DNA from 4 places in the Kitasatospora sp. NPDC002227 genome. Region 3 is predicted to be linked to each of the others. Evidence: riboswitches for the same ligand, from Rfam matches in the RefSeq annotation. Region 3 holds a riboswitch; each other region holds the start of a gene.
The links. Region 3 has a riboswitch for cyclic di-AMP ahead of ABT095_RS03260 (transglycosylase family protein). Riboswitches for the same ligand answer to the same signal wherever they lie in the genome.

Region 1: linked by a shared signal. The riboswitch ahead of ABT095_RS22790 (M23 family metallopeptidase) and the one ahead of ABT095_RS03260 (transglycosylase family protein) in region 3 are both predicted to bind cyclic di-AMP.
Region 2: linked by a shared signal. The riboswitch ahead of ABT095_RS08265 (glycoside hydrolase family 16 protein) and the one ahead of ABT095_RS03260 (transglycosylase family protein) in region 3 are both predicted to bind cyclic di-AMP.
Region 4: linked by a shared signal. The riboswitch ahead of ABT095_RS34350 (transglycosylase family protein) and the one ahead of ABT095_RS03260 (transglycosylase family protein) in region 3 are both predicted to bind cyclic di-AMP.

Annotation. Positions count from the first base shown of each region.
Region 1 covers NZ_JBEOWY010000026.1:69,240-76,226, forward strand. Annotated here, with positions in the region: gene ABT095_RS22760 (PP2C family protein-serine/threonine phosphatase) at 1-157, opposite strand, end outside; gene ABT095_RS22765 (hypothetical protein) at 236-436, opposite strand; gene ABT095_RS22770 (TetR/AcrR family transcriptional regulator) at 631-1,206, opposite strand; gene ABT095_RS22775 (alpha/beta fold hydrolase) at 1,206-2,045, opposite strand; gene ABT095_RS22780 (tautomerase family protein) at 2,209-2,412, shown strand; gene ABT095_RS22785 (YiaA/YiaB family inner membrane protein) at 2,424-2,714, opposite strand; cyclic di-AMP (ydaO/yuaA leader) riboswitch at 2,921-3,079, shown strand; gene ABT095_RS22790 (M23 family metallopeptidase) at 3,093-3,935, shown strand; gene ABT095_RS22795 (hypothetical protein) at 4,108-5,004, opposite strand; gene ABT095_RS22800 (GNAT family N-acetyltransferase) at 5,080-5,715, shown strand; gene ABT095_RS22805 (sensor domain-containing protein) at 5,826-6,536, shown strand; tRNA gene ABT095_RS22810 (tRNA-Met) at 6,595-6,668, opposite strand; gene ABT095_RS22815 (hypothetical protein) at 6,834-6,987, shown strand, end outside.
Region 2 covers NZ_JBEOWY010000006.1:230,500-237,486, reverse strand. Annotated here, with positions in the region: gene aceB (malate synthase A) at 112-1,761, opposite strand; gene ABT095_RS08280 (IclR family transcriptional regulator) at 1,955-2,749, shown strand; gene ABT095_RS08275 (antibiotic biosynthesis monooxygenase family protein) at 2,757-3,068, opposite strand; gene ABT095_RS08270 (hypothetical protein) at 3,169-3,630, shown strand; gene ABT095_RS08265 (glycoside hydrolase family 16 protein) at 3,634-4,818, opposite strand; cyclic di-AMP (ydaO/yuaA leader) riboswitch at 4,821-5,020, opposite strand; gene ABT095_RS08260 (hypothetical protein) at 5,181-5,453, opposite strand; gene ABT095_RS08255 (MoaF-related domain-containing protein) at 5,672-6,001, shown strand; gene lepB (signal peptidase I) at 6,095-6,874, shown strand; gene ABT095_RS08245 (tetratricopeptide repeat protein) at 6,878-6,987, opposite strand, start outside.
Region 3 covers NZ_JBEOWY010000002.1:309,075-316,061, reverse strand. Annotated here, with positions in the region: gene ABT095_RS03275 (cytochrome P450 family protein) at 1-264, opposite strand, end outside; gene ABT095_RS03270 (hypothetical protein) at 511-1,479, shown strand; gene ABT095_RS03265 (NAD(P)/FAD-dependent oxidoreductase) at 1,496-2,929, opposite strand; cyclic di-AMP (ydaO/yuaA leader) riboswitch at 3,247-3,428, shown strand; gene ABT095_RS03260 (transglycosylase family protein) at 3,430-4,239, shown strand; gene eno (phosphopyruvate hydratase) at 4,395-5,681, shown strand; gene ABT095_RS03250 (FtsB family cell division protein) at 5,770-6,198, shown strand; gene ABT095_RS03245 (DUF501 domain-containing protein) at 6,211-6,852, shown strand; gene ABT095_RS03240 (Ppx/GppA phosphatase family protein) at 6,849-6,987, shown strand, end outside.
Region 4 covers NZ_JBEOWY010000062.1:12,806-19,792, forward strand. Annotated here, with positions in the region: gene ABT095_RS34335 (ATP-binding protein) at 111-698, shown strand; gene ABT095_RS34340 (DUF397 domain-containing protein) at 875-1,111, opposite strand; gene ABT095_RS34345 (sirohydrochlorin chelatase family protein) at 1,543-2,439, shown strand; cyclic di-AMP (ydaO/yuaA leader) riboswitch at 2,847-3,008, shown strand; gene ABT095_RS34350 (transglycosylase family protein) at 2,993-4,192, shown strand; gene ABT095_RS34355 (hypothetical protein) at 4,293-4,493, shown strand; gene ABT095_RS34360 (DUF7937 domain-containing protein) at 4,490-5,017, opposite strand; gene ABT095_RS34365 (LacI family DNA-binding transcriptional regulator) at 5,120-6,160, opposite strand; gene ABT095_RS34370 (glycoside hydrolase family 13 protein) at 6,162-6,987, opposite strand, start outside.

The sequences.
Region 1 (6,987 bases), on a different contig from region 3:
ACACCCAGGTGAGCAGGCCGGTCAGGCCGGTGAGGACGCCGAGGGCCGTCCGCTCGGCGGCGGTGTCCCCGTCCAGGAGCCGGCTCAGCCACCGGCCCAGCGGTCCGCGCCGCAGCCGCAGCCCCACCTGCCGCGCCACCGTCGTGACTGCGGGCACCCCCACCTCCGCGCGGGACCGATCCGGACAATCCGCCCAATCTATCCCGCGCCGCTCTCCGAGCCGGGGAGGCGGGCGTCACTGCCCGTCGGACTCCCCGTACGTCTGGACCGGCCCGGCCGCCACCGGCCGCAGCCGCCACGCGGACCGGGCTACCTCGAACGCCCGACGCACCGCGCCGCCCGCCCTCTCGGCCGGCACCGCCCCGGCCGTCGCCGTCACCGGCGAGGCCGTGCGCTGGCCCGGGATGAGACCGGTGGTACGCGCGGTCTGCGTCATGCTGCCCACACCCCTTGCTGAGATCCGCTGCTTCCCGAACAGTACGTGCTCAGTCTGAGGGACAACATGCGTCGGATTGGTCTCGAATTCCCACCCAAATCCGTACCGGTCGTGACCAACCGACACACACTCAGCTCCCGTCGGGCGCCGCCGCCACGGTCGGGGTGCCTCGCGTCCCCCGCCGGAGGCGGGTCTCAGCTCCCGGCGGGCGGCCAGTGCCGCAGGCCCTCGGTCAGGACCCGGGTCAGGCGGTCGCGGGTGGCCGAGAGGTCCGCCGCGAGCTGGAAGGCGCCGGCGGTGGTCAGGGAGGCGAAGCCGTGGGCCATGGCGCGGACGGTGCGGGCGGCGTGGACGGCCTCCTCGCCCGCCAGGGCGTAGCCGCGCAGGACGGCGATGATCACACCGACCAGCCGGGCGGCGGCCTGCTGCAGGTCGGCGTCGTCCTGCGGGGCCTGGGGGAGGGCGGCGTAGCGGTACGGGGAGCGCCCGGCGTAGGCGAGGTAGGCGTCGAGCAGGGCGGCCACGGCTTCGTCGCGGCTGAGGCCAAGGACGGCCTCGCCGAGCTCGGTGGCCAGGTCCTCGGTGACCCGGACGGCGATCAGGCGCCGCAGCTCGGGCAGCCCGCCGGGCACGTGCTTGTAGAGCGAGGGGGTGGCCACGCCCGCCTTCGCCGCCACGGCGGCCAGCGTCAGGCCCTCGGGGCCCTGGGCGTCGAGGAGTTCGAGGGCGTGGTCGACCACGGCCCGCGGGGTGAGTCCGGCGCGCGGCATCAGGCCACCTCCGCCAGGAAGGGCAGCAGCGCCTCGGCGGTGGCCTGCGGGAACTCCGCCATCGGGTAGTGGCCCGCGCCCTCGATCAGCACGGTCCGGGCGTTCAGCGCCTTCGCCTGCCGCTCGGCGACGGCGGCGGGGGAGGGGAAGTCGGGGTCCTTCTCGCCCATGATCACCAGCGCCGGGCTCTGCACGTCCGCGCCCCAGCCGACCGGCGCGGAGTCGCCGAAGACGTAGCCGCGGGTGGCGACCCGCCGCCCGGGGGTGCGCAGGGCGTCGACCAGCCCGGCCACGTACGCGTCGTGGTCGGCCGGCTTGGCGGTCGGGAATGCCATCTTCCGCAGGTAGAGGCCCCAGAACGCCGGGAACCGGAGCACCGTGTGCCCGAGCGCCTTGACCATCACGCGCTGGAGGGCGTTGGCCGGCAGGTTCTCCACGAACCCGTCGATCAGCGCGATCCCGGCCACCCGCTCGGGGGCGAGCCCGGCGGCCTTGACCACCGAGGCGGCGGTGTACGAGCTGCCGACCAGGGCGGCCCGCTCGATGCGGAGGTGGTCGAGCAGGGCCAGCGCGTCCGTCGCGATCGCGGCGGGGGAGTAGTCGTCCCACTCGATCGAGGACTCGCCGAAGCCGCGCAGGTCCATGGTGACCACCCGGTGCCCGGCCGCGAGCAGCAGCGGGCGCAGGTGCCGGTAGGCCTGGCGGGAGTCGAGCATCCCGGGCAGCAGCAGGACGGGGGTGCCCTCGCCGGAGCCGCTGTCGTCGAAGGCGATCCGGCCGCCGGGGAGGTCGAGGTACTGGGTGGCGGCGGTGCTGGGCGCGTTGACGGTGGCGTTCACTGCGTTCTCCTCGTGGCCGGTGCGCTGTGCCTGATAGCCATAAAGCTAAGGCTAATAGCCTTAGCCGTCAAGCCCTCGGACGCGCGCCGTCGCGCTCGCCGCCGTGGGGTACCGTCTCGGGACCCGTTCGACGCCGTCGATCCGACGCAGCCAAGGAGCCCTCGTGCCGTTCATCAACGTCAAGCAGCTGTCCGGCCGCACCGACGAGCAGAACGCGGCGATCACCCGCGAGCTGACCGCCGCCTACGCCCGGATCACCGGCGTGGCCGCGGAGAACATCTGGGTCGCGATCGAGGAGATCCCCGCCACCCACTGGTCCTCCGGTGGCGTCACCTTCGCGGCCAAGCGCGCCGCCGCCCAGGAGTAGTGGGGCCCACCTCAGGCGGCGTCCACCCGGAAGGGGTCGTGCTCGGCCAGCAGCTTGTCGAGCCTGGCCTGGTCGACCCGGCTGGTGAGGGCGCCCTCCTCCTGCCGGTCGCGGATCACCTTGGCCAGCGTGAACGCCGAGGTGATCTCGTAGAGCAGGCCGACGGCCAGGAATCCGCGTACCCAGGAGCTGACGGGCAGATAGGCGATGCCGATGGCGAGCGCGGCGCTGGCGAGGCCGAAGGACAGGATGGCCTGGAGGTAGTAGGCGGAGGTGGTCCGGCTCTGCAGCTGTGTGGTCATGTCATCCAGGATCGCCAACTCCCGCGCGCGGCACCTGAGTACGGATACTCAACCGTTGCCCGTCCGGGCAGTGGGCAAATCGGTCCTAACCGCTCGAAACATGTCAGAGGTCTGGACCGAGATGTTCAGTGGCTTGGAATCAGGGGCCACTCGGATTAACGTTTGATAACGCAGCGCGGTCGGCAACGCCGTACCCGAAACGGCACCGTGCGCCGTCGCCTAATCCATGGACCCGCCCTCACCGGTGGGCCCGGGAGCCGGGGAACCACGTTCCACTGGGGTGAATCAGCCGGGCCCGCCCGGCCGTAGGAGACCTTCCTGCTCCGAACCCGTCAGCTAACCCGGTAGGCGCGAAGGAAGGAAAGGAGCGCGCCTCCCGTGGCGTCGACGCACTCCCCCGTGGCCCCCGGCCCGGCCGACCACCTGCTGGACGAGCTCGTCATGCCGACGGCCGACGAAGGCGCCCGCCACCGGATGCCCCGCCAGGCCCGGGTCGGCGGCCCGCTGATCGGCGTCACCGCGATGGCCGCCTCACTCGGCGCCACCGGCTTCGCCGCGGCCGCCACCGCGCCCACCGCGCCGGTCACCACCCCCGACGAAGCCCCGGTCACGGCCGACCCGGGTCTCGCGCTCGCCGCCCGCATCCAGCAGCAGGCCGACGGCAGCCGCACCGCCGCGGAGGAGACCCGGCTGGCCGCCGCCCAGGAGGCCGAGGCCAAGCGGGCCGCCACCCAGGCCGAGACCCAGCAGGCCCCGGCCCCGGCTGCCACCCCGGCCCCCGCCGAGCAGCCGGTGGCCGACGGCTTCGCCCTGCCGGTCAGCGGCTACGCGCTCACCGCCCACTACGGGCAGTCCGGTTCGTACTGGTCCCAGCTGCACACCGGCCTCGACTTCGCCGCCCCGACCGGCACCCCGGTGGTCGCCGTCGCCGCGGGCACCGTCAGCTCGGCGGGCTGGTCCGGCGCGTACGGCTACCGGGTGATCCAGACCCTGCCGGACGGCACCGAGCTCTGGTACTGCCACCTCTCCGCGATCACCGTGGCCTCCGGCCCGATCGCCCCCGGCACCCAGCTCGGCCGGGTCGGCGCCACCGGCAACCCCCCGGGCCCGCGCCCGGGTGCCGCCCCCGCCGCCCCGCACCTCCACCTGGAGGTCCGCCCGGCCGGCGCGGCCCCGGTCGACCCGCTGCCCTGGCTGCAGGCCCACGGCCTCCAGCCCTAGGGCCTGTCCGGCCGGTCTTGCCGGGCGCGCGACGCCGGGAATCCCGCCTGGACGCACGCCCGAATCACCCGAGTACGACCCGGTACGAGGGTGACTCGGGCACACGCCCAGCCGGGCCCCCGACGCCGCGCGCTGATCCGACAAGACCGGCCGGACAGGCCCTAGCCGCCCCCTACTCCTCGCCGTCGCCCTGTGCCGCCTCCTGGGCTGCTTCCTGCGCGGCCAGGTACGCCTCGATCTCCGCCGAGCCCGGCTCGGGGGCGAGAGCGGGGTACTCCAGGAGCAGCTCCGGCAGGCCCGGGACCGTCCACTCGCCGAGCAGGCGCAGCGCCTCCCGGGCCACGGCCGCCTCGAACTCGGGGTAGTCGCCGGAGAGTTCGTCCGGCATCGGCAGGCCGAGCGCTTGCCTGTCGGCCAGGTTGTCGTAGCTGCGCCGCATCAGCCACTGCTCGAGCAGCAGCCGGGCGCCGTCGGTGGCCATGCCCACCGAGATCACCCGGGTCGGCCCCCAGCCGCCGTCCCCGCCGACCCAGTCCAGCGTGCCGTCCTCCTCCAGCGCCCCGAAGGCCGCCAGCCGATCGGCCTCGGGCAGCTCCCCGAAGGCGTCCAGCCAGGCCCGCACCGCCGCCGGGTCGCCCTCGTCCACCCCGGCCGCCCGCAGCAGCAGGGTGTAGAGCCGGGGCCAGGTCACCAGGTGCGGCTGCCGCAGCAGCCCGCACAGCAGCTCCCCCTGCCACTCCGCCTCCGCGTGCAGCCGCTCCCACCGCTTGGCGTTCAGCCGCCGGGCCGCCCGCTGACGGTCGATCAGCAGCCGCACCGCCTCCCCGTACGCCTCCGGCTCGGCCGCCGGCTGCACGTACAGGTACATCCGCTCGTACAGCAGCTGCTCCACCACCGGCGAGCTCAGCTCCGGCCACCCGTCGTGCAGGTGTGCGTCGCCGAGCTCGAGCAGCGTCAGCACCGCCCGCACAGCGGACTCGGGCAGCGGCGGGTGGCCCGCCTCGGCCGCCCAGGCGAGCAGATCGGCGGTGCGGGTGTGCGGAGTGAGCTGCAGGTCTTCGACGTTCACCCTGCGTACGGTATCCGGTGGGTCGGCCGGGCGGCGGTATCGTCGGTGGCTCGGCAGACGGCGGAGGAGGAACCGGTGGACGTGAACCCTGCGGCGGCGAGCGGCCCGGTGCGGCTGCTCGGGCCCCGGCTGGCGATCCGCGAGTTCCACCACACCCCCGAGGACGTGGACTCGCTGCACGCCGTCTTCGGCGACCCGGAGACGGCCAAGTACCTGCCCTTCGAGCCGCGCGACCGCGAGCACTGCGCCGACCAGATCGTCCACTTCCTCGACGAGGCCGAGGCCGAGCCCCGCACGGTCTACCGCCTCGCCGTCACCCGGCTGGCCGACGGCGAGCCCGAGTACGCCGTCCCGATCGGCAACGTCGCGCTCGGCCTGGAGGGCAACCGCGCCGCCTTCCTGGGGTACGCGCTGCGCAAGGACACCTGGGGCAACGGCTACGCCGGGGAGATCACCGCGCTGATCTGCGACTTCGCCTTCGGCCCGCTCGGCCTGCACCGCCTCTGGGCCCGGGTCGACCCGGAGAACACCGCCTCCTCCCGCGTCCTCACCCGGGCCGGCTTCCAGCTGGAGGGCCGGATCCGGCACGACCTCTTCCTGCGCAACCGCTGGTACGACGCGCTCCAGTACTCCCTGCTGGAGACCGAGTGGCCGCGCGGCGCCTGGCGTTCCGGGGAGCGCGAGGGGGCGTCCTCACCCGGACGGAGGTAGGGAGAACCCCACCATGAATCCGGCAGCCTGCTCCAATGTGCTGACCCAGGCCGGCACGGCATCGTGGAGGACGTAGCGAGGACCACGAAGCCAAGCCCAGGGGGCCGACCATGAGCACCACGCAGCCCAGCACCGCGCTGTTCGACACCAGCCAGTACCCGTACCGGCGTCGGCCCGCGCCCTCGTTCCTGCAGGCGCCGTTCGCGGGGGCGACGTACCGCGAGCTGGGCTTCGTGCTGACGGCCTTCCCGATAGCGACGGCCGCCTTCGTGCTGGCGATCACCGGGCTCTCGGTCGGCGCCGGCCTGCTGGTCACGGTGGTCGGCCTGCCGGTGCTGGGCCTGCTGCTGGCGAGCGCCCGGGGCTTCGGCGCGATGGAGCGGCTGCGCGCCCGCACCCTGCTCGACATGGACGTCCCCGCCCCCGCACCGGTCCGCCCCAGCCGTCCCGGCTTCTGGGGCGCCGTCACCGCCCGGCTGGCCGACGGCACGGGCTGGCGCGCGGTGATCTACCAGCTGGTGATGTTCCCGTACGCGGTCTTCGCCTTCGTCACCGCCACGGTCGTGCTCTCGGTGGGCTGGGCCGCCGCGCTCTACCCGGCCTACCACTGGGCGATCGCCCGCTGGACTCCCTGGCCCGGCCTGCAGCTCTTCGACTTCAGCAACGGGAGCGGTGAGCACCGCTACTACCTGAGCTCCCCGTGGCAGATAGCCGGCTTCTCCGCCTTCGGGCTGCTCCTGGTCTTCCTCTCCCCGCTGCTGATCCGCGCCCTGACCAGCGTCCACCGCCTGGCCGTCCGGGTCCTGCTCGGCGCGCTCTGACCCCGAGCACGCAGAAGACCCGGCAGACGAATCTGCCGGGCCTTCCGTTGCTACTGAGTAGCGGGGACAGGATTTGAACCTGCGACCTCTGGGTTATGAGCCCAGCGAGCTACCGAGCTGCTCCACCCCGCGTCGGTGACTTCACTCTATGCGACAGGTGCCCGGAAAGCGAAATCGGTTTCCCGGCGCACCGGAGCCGAACGCGCCTTTCGTCGCCGAGTGGATCGTTTCCGCACCGATCCGGCTACCTAGGGTGAGCTGCGCACGCACCCACCATGACCGAGAGGTTCTGTCCCCATGCGTCTGCGCACCTCCCTCGCCGCCTTCGGTGGCGCACTGCTGCTCACCCTGTCCATGCCCACCTCGTCCTACGCCGCCACGGGCGACTTCCTCTACAAGGTCGCTCCGGGCGCCGAGGCCGTGCTCGCGGACCCGCAGAGCGGCGTCTGCC
Region 2 (6,987 bases), on a different contig from region 3:
GCCGGGTCACGAGTGGGTGACCCGGCCGCGACGTACGGACCGTAGCAATCGCCGTCGCCAGTAGGACAAGGCGGCAGGCGGCGAGAGCTGGTCCGACGGATAGGTTGGGTGTCAGCCCAGGAGGGCGAGTGCGGGCAGGGTGAGGAAGTCCGCGAAGTCCTCCGCGAGCGCGACCTGCTCGAACAGCCTGGCGGCCTCGGCCCAGCGCCCACCGGCGTACGCCTCGTCGCCCAGCTCGGCCCGCAGCGCGGCGAGCTCCTCGGCCACCAGCCGGCGGACCAGCTCGGCCGTCGCCTTCTCACCGGTGTCGGCGAGCACCACGCCGTTGTGGATCCACTGCCAGATCTGCGAGCGCGAGATCTCGGCGGTGGCGGCGTCCTCCATCATGTTGAAGATGCCGACCGCGCCCAGGCCGCGCAGCCAGGCCTCGATGTACCGGACGCCGACCTGGACGGCATTGTGCAGACCGGCCTCGGTGCAGCTGCCGCCCGCGCCCGCGATGTCGAGCAGCTCGGCGGGGGTGACGGGTGCGGTCGGGCCGGGGTTGTCCTTCTGGTTCGGGCGCTCGCCCAGCACGGCGTCGAAGCAGGCGCGGGCCACCGGGACGAGGTCCGGGTGGGCGACCCAGGAGCCGTCGAAGCCGTTGCCCGCCTCGCGGTCCTTGTCGGTGCGGACCTTCTCGAACGCGACGGCGTTGATCTCCGCATCGCGCCGGGAGGGGATGAAGGCGGCCATGCCGCCGATCGCGTGGGCGCCGCGCTTGTGGCAGGTCTGCACGAGCAGACGGGTGTAGGCGGCCATGAACGGCGCGGCCATGGTGACGCTGTTGCGGTCCGGGAGAATGAAGGCCTCGCCCGCGTCGCGGAAGTTCTTGACGATCGAGAACAGGTAGTCCCAGCGGCCGGCGTTGAGCCCGGCGGCGTGCTCGCGCAGCTCGTAGAGGATCTCGTCCATCTCGAAGGCCGCGGTGATGGTCTCGATCAGGACGGTCGCCCGGACGGTGCCGTGCGGGATGCCGAGGGCGGCCTGGGCGTGGGTGAAGACCTCGTTCCAGAGGCGCGCCTCGAGGTGGCTCTCGGTCTTCGGGAGGTAGAAGTACGGGCCCGAGTTGGGGTCCTGGGCGCCGCGGGCGAGCAGCCGGGCGGCGTTGTGGAAGAAGTAGAGGCCGAAGTCGAAGAAGGCCCCGGCCACCGGCACGCCGTCGACCAGCAGGTGGTTCTCGTCCAGGTGCCAGCCGCGGGGGCGGACCACCACGGTGGCCAGCTCGGCGGCGGGCTTCAGGGCGTACGACTTGCCGGCCGGGGTGGTGAAGTCGATCCGGCCCTCGTAGGCGTCGATCAGGTTGATCTGGCCACTGACCACGTTCTCCCAGGTGGGGGCGGTGGCGTCCTCGAAGTCGGCGAGCCAGACCTTGGCGCCCGAGTTGAGCGCGTTGATCACCATCTTGCGGTCGGTCGGGCCGGTGATCTCCACCCGGCGGTCCTGCAGGGCGCGCGGCGCCTCGGCGACCTTCCAGTCGCCCGCCCGGACGTCAGCGGTCTCGGGCAGGAAGTCGAGGGTGCCGGCGGCGGCGATCTCCGCGCGCCGGGTCTTTCGTCGGGCCAGGAGCTCCTGCCTACGACCTTCGAAGGCGCGGTGCAGACCCACGACGAAGGCGACCGCCTCCGGGGTGAGCACCTCTTCGGCGCGGGGGACGCGCGGACCGGCGACAGTGACGACCGGGGCGGGGGCAGCGGCGCCGGGTCCTTGATCTGCAGCCATGGGCAGGACACTCCTTGGACGGTTCTCGAGCCAGCGAAGGAAGCTCCGGTGGGAACTTCCTCGATCCGAACCCACCTACTGGCGAGTTCTGTTCTGTAAGGTGGAGACTAGTTTCCGCGATACAGAATTTCAACGGTTTGTTGAGAGAGATCGCCGGGACTCTACCCCTCCTCCGACAGCGAAGGGAAAGCCGGTGTCCAGCACCCCCGCCTCCGCACCCGCAGGCAGCGACCGCACCACCGGCGGCGTGCAGTCCGTCGAGCGCGCCTTCCAGCTCCTGGAGGCACTGGCCGACTCCGGCGGAGTGGCCACCCTCAGCGAGCTCTCCTCGGTCTCCGGCCTGCCGATGCCGACCATCCACCGCCTGATTCGTACCCTCGTGCAGCAGGGCTATGTCCGCCAGGACACCGCCCGCCGGTACACCCTGGGTCCCCGGCTGATCCGCCTCGGCGAGACCTCCGGCCGCCTGCTCGGCAGCTGGGCCCGGCCGTACCTGGCCGAGCTGATGGAGGCCACCGGCGAGACGGCCAACCTGGCGGTGCTGGAGGGCGGCGAGGTGGTGTACGTCGGCCAGGTGCAGTCGCGGCGCTCGATGCGGATGTTCACCGAGGTCGGCCGCCGGGTGCAGCCGCACTGCACCGGCGTCGGCAAGGCACTGCTCGCGCAGCTGCCCGAGGAGGAGGCCCGCGCGGTGCTCGGCCCCCAGCCGCTGCAGTCGCACACCCCGTACACGGTGACCGACCCGGACCAGCTGCTCGCCCAGCTCGCCGTGGCCCGCGAGCGCGGGTACGTGGTGGACGACCAGGAGCAGGAGATCGGCGTACGCTGCATCGCCGTCGCGGTACCGGGCGCGCCGACCCCGACCGCCCTCTCGGTCTCCGGCCCGGAGGCCCGCATCCAGGCCCTGGAGGAGCAGACCGGCAGCGCCGGGCTGGTCCCCGTGATGCGGCACATCGCGACCCGACTCGGTCAGGTCCTGGCCCCCTGAGCGGAGGTCAGCTGACCATCAGGGCGCCGATCTGAGTCGCCGTCACCTGGAACACCGACAGCTGCGGCTCCGCACCCACGTCCCGGAACAGCTTGGGCGCCGCCGCCAGCTTCGGATTGGCCCGGACGGCATCGAGGGCCGCCTTGTCCCGCCAGAGGCTCTGGATCCGCCACACCCCGTCCGCACCGCGCAGCAGCTCGGTGCGGACCAGCCCGTCCGGCAGCGGGCCGGCGATCAGCTCCCGGTACGACGTGACCAGCTCGGCCTCCCGGTCGTTCGCCACGACCGCACTGACCTCGCTCAGCACCTGTCCGCCCATCTCGCCCACCTCCGACGATCTGCCGAAAAACCGGACACGAACCAGCGTACGCCGCTACATTGGGTAGTCGATCGAATACCTTCTGTGAAAGGTGAACGGCATGGTCCGTTTGGCGATGGCGGCAGCGGCGGCACTGGCCCTGGCGGCGCTGGGCGCCGGCCCGGCGGGGGCGCGGGTCCTCCCGTCGGACTCCGACCTCGAGGTGGTCCGGATCGATCCGGACGCGACGACCCCAGGCGGCGAGACGGTGGTCCACGCCTTCGTGGCCAACGACGGGCCGGACACCACGGCTTCCCCCTTCACCGTCGAGGTGGACGTGCCCGGCGGGTTCACCTTGCTGACCCCGACCTTCCCCGCCACCTGCTCCACCTACCCGCACATGGTGCGCTGCACCTTCGGCCCCGGCCTCGCGCGTTACCGGACGGCGACCGCCCTCGTCCCGGTGGCCGTTGACGCAGACGTGCCCCCCGGCACGAAGGCCGAGGGGCACGTACGGGTCTTCAGTCTGGACGACCACAACCCGCGCAACAACGAAACGCCGTTCACCCTGACGGTGAGCTGACCGTCAGCGGTACACCCGCACGTAGTCGGCCTGCATGGTGATCGGGGCCGAGCCGGAGGGGGCCGGGTGGTACTGCCCGGCCCCGACCGAGAGGTTCAGGATCACGTACGCGGACCAGTTCGAACCGACACCGGTGCCGTCGGAGAAGACCTTCACCCCGTTGACGTACCAGTCCACCGATTTGGCGCCGTAGTAGGTGCCGATGGTGACCCACTGGTCCTTGTTGATCGCGCTCGCGTCGGTGTAGTACTTCGAACCCGACTTCACGTGGTTGGTGAGCTCCAGCAGGTTCGGGTTGTCGGGGTGGTACTCGAACGAGTCGATCTCCCCGTTGCCGTTCTTCCAGGTCCACAGCGCCGGCCAGGCACCGGAGCCGGCGGGCAGCTTGACCCGGGTCTCGGCGTAGTCGCCGGTCTTGACCTGGAAGCCCTCCTTCGTGCCCTCGGTGGTGAGGAGGCCGGTGTCCCAGGCCTGCTTGCCGTTCTCCAGGGTGTGGCTGGAGGGGTTCGCGGTGAAGGTGGCCACCCCGTTGGCCACGCTCACGTTGTTCGGGTTCAGCCAGTCGAGCTTGTTGTCGTCCGGGTTGTGGTTGCCGTAGCGGTACGAGGTGCTCGTGTTGCTCGCCCAGCGGTTGCCGTCGACGCTGCTGTTGAACTCGTCCGACCAGGTCAGCGCCTTGCCCGGCACGGGCGAACCGGTGGTCGGCGACGGCGTGGGCGTCGGGGTGGGGGTCGGAGTCGGCGTGGGGGTCGGCTTCGGGGTCGGGGTGGGCGTCGGCGTGACCGAGGAGCCGACGGTCAGGGTCCGGGAGGCGAGGTTGTGCCAGCCGCCCGAGAGGTCCTGCCAGAAGCCGAACTGGGTGTACGTCCCGGCCGGGAGGGTGCGCGCGCCGGTCGTGATCGAGACGCCGCTCGGGCAGATCCGCACGTTGGAGGCCGACCCGGGGAAGTCCAGGTTGCGGCCCGCCGCGTCGCGGATGCCCACGCCGAGGGTCTTCGCGGTGAAGCAGGAGGTGGAGTGCACGGTCAGACCGGCGGAGGCGGCCTGGCCGGCGGCCATCGAGGCCGGGGTCAGCCGGTCCTGGGTCACGCCGACGGCGGCCTGGGCCTGGCCGGCGAGCGGGACGGCCACGAGGGCCGCGACACCGGCGGCGGCGCCGATGCGGGCAGGGGTCACGGATATGCGCATGTTGGTCAGCCCTGTGAACGCCTGCGAGGTGAGCTGTCGGGTTCGGGCACACGGGTAGCCCGGCCGCCTGTGGAGCGGCTTCACCCCTAGCCGGGCCCGTCCGGCACCTGCGGGGTGGCAGGGCAGGGGGCATCGGCGACTTACCTGGTTCCCCCGCTCCCGCCCGCTCTTCTCCTGCTCGAGTACCCGGCGTCGGATGGGTGGGATTCGGCGTCCCGACGACGGGGTCCGCACGACGCGGACGACTTGTGAACGGTAAGCAGGGTGGCTGAGCACGGCCAAGAACTTCGCCCCCGAAGCGACGCACCTCACACCGGGCCCCGGGCGGCCGAGCCGCCCGGGGCGGTCGAGCGGGTGGTCCGTCAGTGCGGCTGGCTGACCTGGTAGCAGGCGACGTCGTACTGGGACGGCGCGCCCGCCTTGCTGTACGCCGCGCCGCCGGTGCCGGGGCCGGTCTCGTTGAAGGCCGAGCCCGGGGAGCCGGACGCGTGGCCGGGCTCGTTCGGCGCACTGGAACTGAGGCAGGTCTGGTTCGGCTGCCCGTGGCCGCTCGGGTTGGCTGCCGCGAAGGCCGCGCCCGCGCCGCCGAGGGCCAGCAGCAGACTCAGGAGGCCGGCCGCCATCGTGCGGAGCATCTCTCCTCCCAGGTGGTTCGAGTCCACGCGGCCGGTCGGCCGCGCGCCCTCCCCCTACCGGTACGTACGGGAGCGCCGCCGCGTTCAGCAGCAAGCGAAATGGAGCCGCGCCCGGTCAGCCGGTTCGGATAAGTTGGTGCCCGGTGTGTCGGCCGACGCCGCACCGAAGCACGCCGTACCGCCGCTCACCCACTGCCCGAGACGAGGACCGCCCGAAGATGACCGCGCCCCTGCCTGGCTTCGCCGGACACACCTACCTGTTCCAGGTCGACAACGGCGCGGCCTTCCGCAACGCCTACTCCGCCGACGGCACCCGGCTGCGCTGGGAGGGCCTGGGCGAGTCGGCCGGCCAGTGGGAGGACGTCTCGCTGCACGTCGCCCAGGTCGCCCCGCAGATCTGGTTCGTCAGCTGGACGGAGGCGAGCGGCATCACCGTCAGCCACGTGATGGACCTGGGCGCCATGACGGTCCGGGTCTTCTGGACGTACCAGGGCGAGGGCGGCCGCTTCGGCGAGCTGCACACCGGCACCCTGGAGCAGCTGGTCTGACCTGACGGCCCCTCGGCCCGGGAACCTTCGTTCGTTAGCAGTGGGCGGGGGCGCGGCTCCCCGCCAACCAATCATCCAGGGGGAGCAGTAGAGATGAGCACCGAGGACACGGCCGAGGAGGCCGCGACGGAGGCGGCGGAGGCGCCGAAGGAGTCGATGGACGAGAAGGACGCCAAGGACGCCAAGGACTCCAAGACGACGAAGAAGCGGCCGTTCTGGCAGGAGCTGCCGATCCTGGTGGTGGTGGCGCTGCTGCTCTCACTGGTCATCAAGACCTTCTTCGTGCAGGCGTTCTCCATCCCCTCCGACTCGATGCAGCCGACACTGGAGCGCGGCGACCGCGTCCTGGTGGACAAGCTCACCCCCTGGTTCGGCGCCACCCCGGAGCGCGGTGAGGTGGTGGTCTTCCACGATCCGGCGAACTGGCTGGGCGACGATCCGAAGAAGAAGCCGGGCAACGCCGTCCTGGACGGGATCGGCGAGGCGCTGACCGCGGTCGGGCTGAGGCCGTCCTCGGACGAGAAGGACCTGATCAAGCGGGTGATCGCGGTCGGCGGCGACACCGTGCAGTGCGACAGCGGCAGCCCGGTGAAGGTCAACGGCGTGCCGCTGGACGAGCCGTACATCTACCCCGGTGCCACCCCGTGCAACGACCACCCGGCCGGCACCGTCACCGTGCCCAAGGACCACCTGTGGGTGATGGGCGACCACCGCAACGACTCCGCCGACTCGCGCTTCCACACGGCCGAGCCGAGCGGCGGCTTCGTCCCCGTCAGCGACGTGGTCGGCCGCGCCTTCGTGGTCGCCTGGCCGATCGACCGCTGGCACACCCTGCCCGTCCCCCACACCTTCGACCAGAAGCAGCTCCACTGAGCTCTACCCCAGCGCGGCGAGTTCCGCCTCGGCGGCGACGGTACGGGGGTGCCGGGGGCCGAAGTACTCACGCCAGGCGGCGGCGCAGCGGGTGAGCTGCTCCGCCGCCTCGG
Region 3 (6,987 bases):
GTGGGTCATCAGGTTGGCGCTGCGCTCGCCCGGGATCCCGGTCTTCCCCTTGGCGTGGTCCGGCTCGTCGTGGTGCGCCGGGTTCTTGCTGAGCCGGCTGTCCGCGAGCGCCTGGCGGGCGTCGGCGTAGCGCGTCACGAGCCAGGCCTCGACGCCGCTCGGCAGCTGCGCCTTGTGCACGGGTGCGTGCTCGCGCAGCCACGCGTACGCCGGGTAGGGATTGGCGGCGAATCCCCAGGTGAAGAGCTCAGGCCGATCAGACATACCCCGACGGTATCCCGCCGTGGCGGTCCTGGGCCCGCCAGGCCTCGGGCCCGGTCCGGGAGTCGTCTGACATACCGTCATATCTGTTGTGCCGCAGGCGATTGCGTATGGCAACGAAGTGGTCTTCAATCGGACGGGGAGGGCGAAGGGGGAGGTATGCGCTCAGGGGGCGGGCGGCCGCGCAGGCGGCCGGCTTGGCTGCGCAGGCAGCGGGGGGCCCGGGCGTCCGCCGCGGGGCTCGTTCTCGTGGGCTGCGTCACGCTCGGCCTCACCGCCTACGGCACGGTGGACCAGGGGTTCGGCAACTTCGCGCTCAACATCGGCGTCGAGGGCATGGTCACGCTGACGGCGATCGCCGTCATCGGCCCGCTGGTGCGCAGCAACCAGGAGGGCATCTTCCGCTTCCACCCCAGCCTCAACTACCGCCGGTTCCTGGAGCAGACCGAGCAGGCGCGCCGGCAGGTGCAGATCCTCACGACGTTCACCCCGCTGCTCCAGGAGGGGTACGCCGAGCGCTTCCTGCTGAACGTCCGCAGGCTGCTGCGGTCGCAGGTCCAGGTCGAGGTACTGGTGGCGAACCCGGACTCGCTGACCATGCAGCAGCGGCAGCGGGAGCTGGCGGTGCGGGGCGACGACGTGATGGGCGGCATCCACGAGAACATCCAGACGCTCCACCGGTTCGTCTCCGAGCTGCCCGCCGAGGAGGCCGCCCACCTCTCGGTGCGGATCTACGACGCGAGCGCGTCGGTCATCATGCACCGCTGGGACGACCGCAGCCTGATCTCCTTCCTGCCGACGGACCGCCTGGCGGAGGAGGGCTCGCACCTGGAGATCCCCATGAACTCGCCCATCGGAGCCTTCGTGGAGGCGCGCTACAGCGAGCTGTGGAGCGACGCGGCCACCATCAGCCTGGACGAGTTCATGACCACCAGGCTGACCCTGCTGGGCGACGGCAGGCCGGGCACGCCGCTCGCGGGGCACTACGTGACGGTCGACGGCGCGGTGTTCGTGGCGTCGCCCGGCATCATCGCGGCCCAGGCGCTCCACCGGGAGCGGGCCCTGCAGGTGCACGACGGCTCGGCCGCCTACGACGTGGTGGTGCTGGACCCGGACGACACGGAGAACCACGGGCAGCTGCTGGCCGCCTTCCGGCGCAAGTACGGGAAGATCGACCTGCACACGCTGGTCCGCCTCCATCGGACGGACGAAGGCTGAGCGGGCGCCCGGCGGCTCAGCTCCAGGCGGCGTAGTACCCGGTGAGGGTGGCGCGCAGGCTCTCCGTCAGCTTGGGGACGAACTCCGGGGGCGGCGAGAAGACCGGGTGCAGCGACTCCACGGCCTCGGTGTAGTGGCGGCGCAGCTGCTCCTCGATCCGCACCGGCCACTCCGGCGTCACCCGCCAGCGGGTCTCGTAGCCGGAGGCCATCATCTGGTCGACGCAGCCGTCGACGATCTCGGCCCGGGTGCCGGCGGACAGCGGCGGGCGGACCGGGGTGAACGGTGCGAGTTCCTCGACCAGCGGCCCGCCGCCCTCGACCATGGCGGCCACGTGCTTGGCGAGCAGCGGTGACTGGTGCAGACCGTCCCGGTAGGTGCCGGTCACCAGCCAGAGACCGTCGACCCCGGCCGGGCCGATCAGCGGAAACCCGTCCGCGGGCACCGGCCGGTTGCCGACCTGGATCGCGAGCAGGGAGGCCTCGGGCAGCTTGGAGTAGAGCTGGTCCACGGCGCACTCGAGCAGGAACTGCACGTCCCGCACGGTGCCGTGGCTCCGGGGCTGCTCCACGAGCACATTGGTGGCGCCCACGTAGAGCACGCCGTTGCCGCGCGGCAGGCAGTGGATCCCGCAGGCGAAGGCCCGGTTCGGGCTGCGCAGCACGGAGGAGCTGGTGGTGCCGTCCTTGATGCCGAAGAGGGCGGAGACGCCGTAGCCGCTCACCATGGGCGGGATCCTTCGGCGCACCTCCTCGGCCTCGCCGAGCAGGCTCAGCGACTGCGCCCCGGCGGCGATGACGACCCGGTCGCAGTGCAGCGACCCGCCGTCGGCGAGCCGGACCCCGGTCACCCGGCCGTTCCTGACCTCGGCCCGGACGGCCGCCGCGTCCACCGTGGTGCCGCCGAGCGCGGTGAAGGCGCGGTCCAGTCTGGCCAGCAGGCGGTCGGCGTCGACCCCGTGCTCCCCGGGGACGTACAGGGCACGGAGGGGGCGCGCGAGCTCGTCCGGCGAGAGCCAGTCGAGCTCCTCCGGGTCCACGTGCTCGAACGGCTCGCGGTACTCGCGCAGCGCCGACTCGATGGCGCGGAAGTTCGCGGAGTCGACCTTGGCCGTCCCGATCGAGTTGAGCAGGACCACCGTCCCACGTGCGGTGATCACGCTGTCCTCGGCGCCCGAGGCCGCGCTCAGGTCGGCGTCCCAGCGGCTCCATTCGGACCTGGCGCGGTAGTCGGTGGCGAGTTTGGCCCGGCCGCTCGGCGTGCTGAGCAGGGAGGTGGTGACCTCGCCGAAGCAGCCCAGCATCGCGCCGGCGGCGGCCGAGGCCGCGAAGGGGCGTGAGCGCTCGCCGACCAGGACGACGCGCATCCCGCGCCGCACCAGCTCGAACGCGAGCGAGGTGCCGATGACGCCGTTGCCCACCACGACGATGTCAGGACTGGAACCGTTCACTTGCTCTCCGCGTTGTGAGCCTCCGGCTTGGCCCATCGTAGCCCGCGCCCTGCTGCACCGGTACGGGAGTTGACGATGAGTCAGGAGGTGCGCCCGGGGCTTCGCCGGGCGCGTCGCCGGAGGCGCCGGCCGGAGCTCTGAATACGTATCGAACCGGACATATCCCCACGGTTTGTAGGCAATCCATGACGCCCCGTAATTCCGGTGTGATACAGGCGATATGAGCTTGTGATCTGACGTTCGCTCTGCTTACTCTCCCTGGTGTTCGCAGCTGCGAACCCCGGGGCGCGGGACGCCGAATCCTGCCCGCCGCGCCGCCGGGCACCCGACCTGACCCCGGGCAGGGGCGGAGGACCCAGGTTTGGTGCCGTCCTCCACGGCTTGGGGTGAAGCCGCGTCAGCCGAAACGTTCCGCCATGGAATGCCGAGGCCCAGCGGCCGGGCCACCTCCCGGTCCGAACCCGACAGCTCACTTCGTAGGCGTGCGGAGAGGGAATTTCATGCTGTTCACCGGTTCGGGCCGTCACCGTCGCCGCACCCAGGCCGAGAAGGCCATCGCCGTCGCGGGTGTCGCGGGCGTCGGCCTCGCACTGCCGCTGCTGGCCGCCACCGGCGCCCAGGCCGCCTCCGTCTCGACCTGGGACCGGGTCGCCGACTGCGAGAGCGGCGGTGACTGGAGCATCAACACCGGCAACGGCTTCTACGGCGGCCTGCAGTTCACCTCCAGCACCTGGAAGGCCTACGGCGGCGGCCAGTACGCCGCGCAGGCGAACCAGGCCTCGAAGGGCCAGCAGATCGCCGTCGCCGAGAAGGTGCTCGCCTCCCAGGGCCCCGGCGCCTGGCCGGTCTGCTCGGTCAAGGCCGGGCTGGGCGGGGGTGGTTCGGCCGCCGACGTGGACACCTCCTCGGAAGGCACCTCCACCCGCGCGGCGAAGCCTGCGAAGCCCGCCGAGAGCAAGGCCGCCCCGGGCTTCCCGGGCAAGGCCGGCTACGACGCCGCCACCGGCAAGTACTGGTACCAGAAGGACGGCGGCTGGTACTGGACCAGCCACCAGAGCGTCTACCGGCAGTTCACCGCCCCGGCTCAGCAGCTGAAGGCGCAGCAGGCCGCCAAGGCCCCGGCCCAGGCGCCCGCCAAGCCGGCCTCGCCGAGCCACGGCTACACCGTCCGCAGCGGTGACACCCTGTCGGGCATCGCCCAGGCCCAGCACGTGAACGGCGGCTGGCAGGCGCTGTACGACGCCAACAAGCCGACCGTGGGCGGCAACCCGGACCTCATCATGCCGGGCCAGGTGCTCCGGCTCGGCTGACCCGGCCGGCGCCGTGGCCGCCCGCCCGCCGGTGAACTACCGGTGAGTAGGCGGCCACACGGTGAGACAGGGCCAAGGTCAGCGCGGCTGCGGGGCCGGGTGCGGTTAGGCTCTGGGCGTAAGGACTCCGCCATCGTCCCCATAGGAGATGCCTCGTGCCGTCCATTGATGTCGTCGTAGCCCGCGAGATCCTCGACTCCCGCGGCAACCCCACGGTCGAGGTCGAGGTCGGTCTCGACGACGGCAGCACCGGCCGTGCCGCCGTGCCGTCCGGCGCCTCCACCGGAGCCTTCGAGGCGCTGGAGCTGCGCGACGGTGACAAGAACCGCTACTTCGGCAAGGGCGTCGAGAAGGCCGTCCTGGCCGTCATCGAGCAGATCGGCCCGGAGCTGGTCGGCTACGACGCCACCGAGCAGCGCCTGATCGACCAGGCCATGCTCGACCTGGACGCCACCCCGGACAAGTCCTCGCTCGGTGCCAACGCGATCCTGGGCGTCTCCCTCGCCGTCGCGCACGCCGCCTCCGAGGCCAGCGACCTCCCGCTGTTCCGCTACCTCGGCGGCCCCAACGCCCACGTGCTGCCCGTCCCGATGATGAACATCCTCAACGGTGGTTCGCACGCGGACTCCAACGTGGACATCCAGGAGTTCATGATCGCGCCGATCGGTGCGGAGTCCTTCTCCGAGGCCGTCCGCTGGGGCGTCGAGGTCTACCACACCCTCAAGGGCGTGCTGAAGGACCGCGGCCTCTCCACCGGCCTGGGCGACGAGGGCGGCTTCGCGCCGAACCTCGACTCCAACCGCGAGGCCCTCGACCTCATCACCGAGGCCATCAAGAAGGCCGGCTACACCCCGGGCAAGGACGTCGCGCTCGCCCTGGACGTCGCCGCCTCCGAGTTCTACAAGGACGGCGCGTACCAGTTCGAGGGCAAGGCGCTGTCGGCCTCCGAGCTGATCGACTACTACGCCGACCTGGTCGCCAACTACCCGCTGGTCTCCATCGAGGACCCGCTGAACGAGGAGGACTGGGACGGCTGGAAGGCCATGACCGACCGCCTCGGCGACAAGGTCCAGCTGGTCGGCGACGACCTGTTCGTCACCAACCCGGCCCGCCTGGCCCGCGGCATCGAGACCGGCACCGCCAACTCGATGCTGGTCAAGGTCAACCAGATCGGTTCGCTGACCGAGACCCTGGACGCCGTCGAGCTGGCCCAGCGCAACGGCTACCGCTGCATGATGTCGCACCGCTCCGGCGAGACCGAGGACGTCACCATCGCCGACCTCGCCGTCGCCACCAACTGCGGCCAGATCAAGACCGGCGCCCCGGCCCGCTCCGAGCGCGTCGCCAAGTACAACCAGCTGCTGCGCATCGAGGAGATCCTCGACGACGCCGCCGAGTACGCGGGCCGCGGCGCGTTCCCGCGCTACAAGTACGAGGGCTGATCACCCGAGCACGCCTGACCGGTGCCCCGGCGCTCACCCCGTAGGGTGGGTGCCGGGGCACCGGTGCGACTGGAGGAGGGGCGACGAGATGGCCAAGTGGAAGATCCCGGGCCGCTTGGCGCGCCCGCGCTTCACCAGCCGGGCGACCGTCCTCGTCCTGGTGCTCTGCTCGCTCGTCGCGATCCTCGCCTACCCGACCCGGCAGTTCATCGCCCAGCGGTCCGAGATCGCGGCCCAGCGGGCCAAGGCGGAGCACGCGAAGCAGCAGGTCGAGCAGCTGAGCCGGGAGCGCGCCCGCTGGCAGGACCCGGCGTTCGTCCGCACCCAGGCCCGCGAGCGGCTGCACTACGCGATGCCGGGCGACAGCTCCTTCGTCTCCGTCGACCCCCACCCCGCCGCCGCCGGCCAGCCCTCGGCGGGCAAGCCCCAGGCGGCCGCCCAGCCTTGGTACACCAGCGTGTGGGAGTCGGTCGACGAGGCCGACTCCGCCGCAACCCTTGCCCCTGCCCCCCGCTAGAGACAGCACCCAATGACTTCTGAGAACACCACCCCTGACGTCGCCGACTCCGACGTGGCCGCCATCGCCGCCCAGCTGGGCCGTGTGCCCCGCGGCCTGCGCGGCGTCGCGCACCGCTGCCCCTGCGGCAACCCGGACGTGGTGGAGACCGCGCCCCGGCTGCCCGACGGCACGCCCTTCCCGACGCTGTACTACCTGACCTGCCCCAAGGCCGCCTCGCTGATCGGCACCCTGGAGGCCGACGGCGTGATGAAGGAGCAGACCGCCCGGCTGGCCGAGGACCAGGAGCTGGCGGCCGCGTACCAGAAGGCGCACGAGGACTACATCGCCCGCCGCGACGCCATCGAGGTCCTGGAGGGCTTCCCGAGCGCGGGCGGCATGCCGGACCGGGTGAAGTGCCTGCACGTGCTGGTCGGCCACTCGCTGGCCGCCGGGCCCGGCGTCAACCCGCTCGGTGACGAGGCGATCGGGATGCTGGAGGACTGGTGGGCCAAGGGCCCCTGCGTCAGCCCCGAGGCCGTGGCCGAGCACCTGGCCAAGGTCGAGGCCGAGCGGGCCGAGAGCCCCGACCACGCGGCGGTGATCGCCGCGAAGGAGCAGCTGACGGCCGAGCGCGCGGAGAAGAAGCGCCTGGCCGAGGAGGAGGGGCAGTGAGCACCACCAGGGTCGCCGCCATCGACTGCGGCACCAACTCGATCCGCCTGCTGGTCGCCGACCTCGATCTCGAGGCCGGCACCGTGACCGACCTGGACCGGCGGATGGTCATCAACCGCCTGGGCCAGGGGGTCG
Region 4 (6,987 bases), on a different contig from region 3:
GCACGCGCGGGTGTGTCGAGGAGGTGACGGCGCGACCGAGCGAGTCGGAGGTGACCGGCATGACCCCGGCGGGTCCAGCCGTGTCGGCCCCCTTATGGGAGGAGCTCTTCATGAGCACAGGTACGGCTGTCGTGGCCGACCCCCACGTGGTCACCTGCACTCTCGCCCCTCGCCTGGAAGCCGTAAGAACCGCGCGCGAGTTCACCAGGACGACCCTGCAGGACTGGGGCCTCGGCGATCTCTTCGACGATGTCGCGCTGGTCGCCTCGGAGTTGGTGACCAACGCGCTGCGGCACGCCCTGGGCACTCAGGGCAGCTGTCCGGCGGCCGAGTCCGCCCACATCCCCGTCCAGCCCGGGCCGCGCCCGGCCGGTTCGGGGCCGCTGCCCGGGCCGATGGCCGCCATGGGTGCGGGCACCTCGGGCCTGCCGATCCGCATCAGCCTGGTGCACCGCGCACCGCAGGTGGTCTGTGCGGTGAGCGACCCGAGCAGCACCGGGCCGGTCGCCCGGGAGGCCGACTTCGTGGCCGAGTCAGGCCGGGGCCTGCACCTGGTCGACTCCTTCAGCCGCTCCTGGGGCTGGCATCCGCTGGCCGGCGCGGGCAAGGTCGTCTGGGCCGTCTTCGAGGCCGAGGACGCCCCGGTGACGCCACTTCGGTCCGGCAGTCCGTCAGGCCGCCACCGCCGCTCCGCCTGAGCGCCGGCGCTCCGCCGTCAGGGGGCGCGGTGTCCCGTTCCAGCAACGGGGCACCGCGCCCCCTTCGCTTTGCCCGGACGGCCCGGGCCCCGCTGCCCGTTCGGACCGCCCCCGGACACGGAAAGGCCGCCGCAGGTCCCATGACCCACGACGGCCTCGCGGTACGGCAGCGGCGGTCAGAGCGCCAGGTGGTCGAACTCGCCGTCCTTGGCACCCAGCAGCAGCGCCTGGATCTCGGCCCGGGTGTAGATGAGCGCGGGCCCCTCGGGGAAGCGCGAGTTGCGCATCGCGACGTCACCGCCCGGCAGGGCGGCGAACTCCACGCAGTTTCCCTGGGAGTTGCTGTGGCGGCTCTTCTGCCAGACCACGCCCTCCAGGTCCGCAGCAGCCATGCCGTTGTACGTGTTCTGCATCGTCATTCTCCCGAGCTGCCTGGCTTTCGCCTCACTTGACGTGATGATAGCCCGAATGCACGTGCATCAGCACGGGCAATTGCGCGTGCATAAGCCACTGTCACTGGCCTCTTCTTCCGCTCCGACAAGCACAGTTGACGCCCCGTAAGAGGACATATTCGGGCGAATGACGACTGGTTCGATGACGCCCCGTACCGGGAGGGCGCCACCGCGTTGATCTTCGACCCGCTTGATCGACTCACGGTCCGTCACCTTGGCCGGTCCATGTGACCAGCATCACGCGGAATACGGGCTTACGCTTGCCCGGATTCGGGCAACGGGCCAGTTGATCACCTGTTATGTCCGCTCATGTCCTGATTGACCGTCGATGCCCGGGGCGTGGACGGGAGCCGCCTGCGTACATGTCGGCGTAATGTCCTACGATCTCCGCCATGAGCACCGCAGCCATCCCGGGCGCGCCACTGCCCGTCCGCACGCCAGGCTCCCGCGCGCGGGGGCGCCACCGCCGCCCCGAGCGTCCCGAGATCCCGACCGGAGCCCCGGCCCTGGTGCTGGCCGTCCCCGCCACGGCCGGGCCCGAGGCCCGCCCCGTCGTCGACGAGCTGCTCTCCGTCGTGCGCGGCGAGCAGCCGGGCATCGAGGCCGCCGCCGGGTACCTGGCGAGCCCCGAGGGCGAGGACGCCCCCACCGTCGCCGAGCTGCTGGCCCGGGCCGCCGAGGCGGGCCTGCCCGCCCCGGTGCTGGTCCCGCTGCTGGCGGGCCCGCACGACTACCTGGCCGAGCTGCGCGGGCTCGCCGCCGAGCACGGTGCCGTCGTCACCGACGTGCTCGGCCCGCACCCGCTGCTGGCCGAGGCCGTGCACGTCCGCCTCTCCGAGGCCGGGCTGGCCCGGGCCGACCGGGCCCGGCTCTTCGCCATCACCACCGCCGCCGACGGCGTGGTGCTGACCACGGTCGGCGGCGAGGAGGCGGCTGCCGCCGCCGGGATCACCGGCGTGCTGCTGGCCGCGCGCCTCGCGGTGCCGGTGGTGGCCGCGGCGCTGGACGTGCCGGGTTCGGTGGCGGCCGCCGTCGCCCACCTGCAGCAGACCGGTTCGCAGCGCCCGGCGCTGGCCCCGCTGGTGATCGGCCCCGAGGCCGACCCGGAGCTGCTGGCCACCGCCGCGGAGGAGACGGGCTGCCCCAGCGCCGCCCCGATCGGCACCTACCAGGCCGTCGGCCAGCTGATCGCCTCCACCTACCTCGCCGCCCTCCCGGCCCCCGCCGAGCCGGCCGAGGCCCCTCAGCCGGAGCCCGTGGCCGGCCCGGTGGCCCAGCCCGCCGAGTAGCCCTCCCCGCGCCTCCGTACGGCCCGTCGACACCCCGTGTCGGCGGGCCGTTCGTCATGCCCCCGGCGCGGGCCTTGGCCCCCGGCCCGGCAGGACCTTCGACCCTGGCGGCCAGGCTTTACCGCAGCTTGACCGAACTGTGTCACCTGCCGCCCGCGGCGGAATCGCCGTCAGTCCACAATTCTGAGCCACCGCCAGTTCCGCCGTGCGGCACAGGGTTTGACGGTATGCGAGCCATCGCCGTGGAATTGGCCGGATTCCGGCGCCGGTAAATGGTTTGAAGATGATCTGTGATGGCGGTCACAGTGTTTGCAGATTCAACTTAAGTCTGCCTAATGTCCTCCCGTTCGTGGTCACACGGACCCAGCTCATCCGGGACGCCGAGTCCTGCCGCCGGGCGAGCTGGCAGCGCAGAAACGCACCACGGCAGGGGCGGGGGAACCAGGTAAGTCGCCCGGAGGCGGTCCAGCGGACCGCGGCCGGGCTTGGGGTGAAGCCGTGCTCAGCACGGCCGGGCAACTCCAGCCCGAATCCGACAGCTCACCTCGCAGGCGTGGGAGAGGAACGCATCTTCATGCTGCCCATCAACGCGACCAAGCGTGCCCGCCGTCTGATCGCCGCCACCGGTGTCGTCGGCCTCGGTCTGACCATCCCCTGCCTGACCGCCGGTGCCGCCTCGGCCGCCTCCGTCTCCACCTGGGACAAGGTCGCCCAGTGCGAGAGCAGCGGCGACTGGAGCATCAACACGGGCAACGGCTTCTACGGCGGCCTGCAGTTCACCTCGAGCACCTGGGCCGCGTACGGCGGTCACGACTACGCCGCGCAGGCCAACCAGGCCACCAAGGACCAGCAGATCTCCGTCGCCGAGAAGGTGCTCGCCGACCAGGGCCCCGGCGCCTGGCCGGTCTGCTCCATCCAGGGCGGCCTGACCCGCGGCGGCGCCGCCCCGCAGGTCGACACCTCCGCCAAGTCGAGCGCCCCGGCCAAGTCCGAGTCCTCCGACGCCGCCGCGCCGACCGCCGACTCCGGCTCCAAGTGGGGCCACCGCGGCGAGCACAACTGGGGCCAGCAGGCTGCCGCCCCGGCCGCCGGCACCGGTACGTACACCGTGGCCGAGGGCGACTGGCTCTCCACCATCGCCCAGAAGAACAACGTCCAGGGCGGCTGGGAGAAGCTGTACGACCTGAACAAGTCCGTCCTCACCGAGGGCCCGGACATGATCTACCCCGGCCAGCACCTGAGCCTGGGCACCGCCGTCGCCACCCCGCAGCAGGCCCCGGCCCAGGCCGCCCCGCAGCAGCAGGCCGCGCCGAAGGCCACCACCCGCACCACCTCGGCCAAGCGCTCCGGCGCCCCGGCCAAGGCCGCCGAGGCGCAGGCCCCGGCCGCGACCGGCAGCATGGCCGCCGCGATCGCCTTCGCCGAGTCCAAGCTGGGCCAGGCGTACGTCTACGGCGGCACCAGCGACGGTGGCTGGGACTGCTCGGGTCTGACCCAGGCCGCGTTCCGCCAGGCCGGCATCTCCCTGCCGCGCGTCGCGGCCGACCAGGCCGACGCCACCCACCGCGTCTCGCTGGACAACCTGCAGCCGGGCGACCTGCTCTTCTGGTCGAACAACGGCAGCAACTCGGGCGTCTACCACGTCGCCCTGTACGTCGGTGACGGCAAGTACGTCGAGGCCGCCAACCCGCGGGCCGGCGTGAAGACCGAGACCGTCGCCAACTGGGCGCCGGACTTCGCCGGTCGCATCTGAAACACCGCCTGACCCGCAAGGGCCCACCCGCCGGGGGTGGGCCCTTGCGGCGTCCCCGGGTACCTGGGCATGCTGATCCCACCGACACAGGGGGATGACCATGGCCAAGGTGACCGTCTCGCTCGACGCCGACCTCGCGATCGAGGTCATGATGCTCTCGGGCACCCGCAGCCCGCAGGACGCCGTCGAACTGCTGATCCGCGACTTCCTGGCCCGCGGCCGCCGCACCGAGGCCCGCACCGGCGAGGCCCAGCAGACCCGGCAGCCCGCCGAGCACGACCAGATCGCCGCGGAGGGCTAACCCGCGTCCTTGCGAGGGCGGTCGTTCCGGCGGCGCGTGAAGACCAGGAAGCCCGCGAAGGCCACCACCGCGACGATCACGCCCGCCAGGGTCGCGCCGCGGAACCAGGGCGCGTTGACGTCCATCACCCGCTGGCCCGCGTGCGCGCCGCTGCCGCGGCCGACCACCACGCCGAGCGTCCACAGGTTCGGCAGGGCGAGCAGCACGGCCAGCGCCAGCCAGGCCAGCGTGACCTTCCAGGAGCGTCGGCGGTAGAGGCCGACCCAGGCGGCCATCAGCGGCAGCAGGGTGCAGCTGACGCCCAGGCACAGGCCGAGCACCAGGCCGGTGCTGAGCCGCCCGTCCACGGCGTCGCCGATCCGCTGGGACCACCAGCGCGGGATGGTGGCGGCCAGGACGAAGTACGCGGCCACCACGACCACCAGCAGCCCGCCGCCGAGCAGCAGCCGCTTGCGCCAGTCCCGGTGCGCCGCCGGCTCCGCGGCCTTCGGGGCGCCCACTTCGTCCGTACCGCTCGGCTCCATGATCCGATCGTCACCCCGCACGGGAGCCGGGGAGCCCGGACACGCCGAACGGGGCGCCGTCCGGGGGACACTCCCCCGCACGACGCCCCGCGTCGGAACGGACTACTTCGCGGCCCCCGTCGAGCCGCGCATCACCAGCTCGGGCTGGAACATGAACTCCGCCCGCTGCCCGGGGTTGCCGCCGACCTCCTCCAGGAGGGCGTCCACCGCAGCCGTGGCCATCGCCTCGACCGGCTGGCGGATGGTGGTCAGCGGCGGCTCGGTGAACGCTATCAACGGCGAGTCGTCGAAGCCGACCACCGAGACGTCCTGCGGCACCGAGAGCCCTCGCTGGCGCACGGCCCGGATCGCGCCGAGCGCCATCAGGTCCGAGCCGCAGACGATCGCGGTGCAGCCCTTGTCGAGCAGCGCCCCGGCGGCCGCGTGGCCGCCCTCGACGCTGAACAGGGTGTGGTGCACCAGCGCCTCCGCCTCCTCGGGCGTCTTGTGCAGCACCTCCCGCAGGGCGGCCGTGAAGCCCTCGATCTTGCGCAGCACCGGCACGTACCGGCGCTGGCCGACGGCCAGTCCGATCTGCTCGTGGCCGAGCTCGTGCAGGTGCTGCACGGCCATCCACATCGCCGAGCGGTCGTCCGGGGAGATGAACGGCGCCGAGATCTTCTCGCTGTAGCCGTTGATCAGCACGAACGGCACCTGACGGCCGGTCAGCTTGGCGTACCGGTCGTGGTCGGCGGTGGTGTCCGCGTGCAGACCGGAGACGAAGACGATGCCCGCCACGCCCCGGTCGACCAGCATCTCCACCAGTTCGTCCTCGGTGGAGCCGCCCGGGGTCTGGGTGCAGAGCACGGGCGTGTAGCCGTGGCGGCTCAGCCCCTGCTCGATGACCTGGGCCAGGGCGGGGAAGATGGGGTTGCTCAGCTCCGGGGTGATCAGGCCGATCAGCCCGGCGCTGCGCTGCCGCAGCCGGGTCGGGCGCTCGTAACCGAGCACGTCGAGCGCCGCCAGCACGGACTGCCGTGTGGTGGCGGAGACGCCTGCCTTGCCGTTGAGGACGCGGCTGACGGTGGCTTCGCTGACCCCCGCCTGCGCCGCGATGTCCGAGAGTCGCGCCGTAGTCACGATCCCAGAGCCTATTGCACCCATGTCAGACCGCCCACCAGCTGGTGCTGTCCGATGCCAGAACGATCTCGCCGCCGTCCACCACCGGCTCGTCCCCGGAGGCCAGCAGCAGCTGGCCGGGAGCGGCCACCCGGACCGGCTCGGCGGTGGTGTTGGCGTAGCAGACGAAGGAGCCCTCGGCGCTGTCGCGGCGGAAGGCGAGCACGCCCTCGGGGGCGTCCAGCCAGGTCACCTCGGTGCCGCCGCCGAGCGCGGGGTGCTCCCGGCGCACGGCCAGCGCGCTGCGGTAGAGCTCCAGGGTGGAGGTCGGGTCGCCGGTCTGGCTCTCGACGCTCAAAGAAGCCCACTCGGCCGGCTGCGGCAGCCAGGACGGACCGCCGGCCACCGGGCCGAAGCCGTACGGGGCCTCGGTGCCGGACCACGGGAGCGGCACCCGGCAGCCGTCGCGGAAGCCGTCCTGTCCGCTGGCGCGGAAGAAGGACGGGTCCTGGCGGACCTCGTCGGGCAGGTCGGTGACGTCCGGCAGGCCGAGCTCCTCGCCCTGGTAGAGGTAGGCGGAGCCGGGCAGCGCCAGCATCAGCAGCGAGGCGGCCCTGGCCCGGCGCAGGCCCAGCTCGCGGTCACCCGCCGTGCGGATCTGGGTGCCGCCGGGCGGGTTGGCGAAGCGGGTGGCGTGCCGGGTGACGTCGTGGTTGGAGAGCACCCAGGTGGTGGGCGCGTCGACCGGGCGCATCGAGTCGAGCGAGAGGTCGATGACCTCGCGCAGCGCCGCCGCCTCCCAGTGGGTGCCCAGGTACTGGAAGTTGAAGGCCTGGTGCAGCTCGTCGGGGCGCACGTAGTTGGCCGTGCGC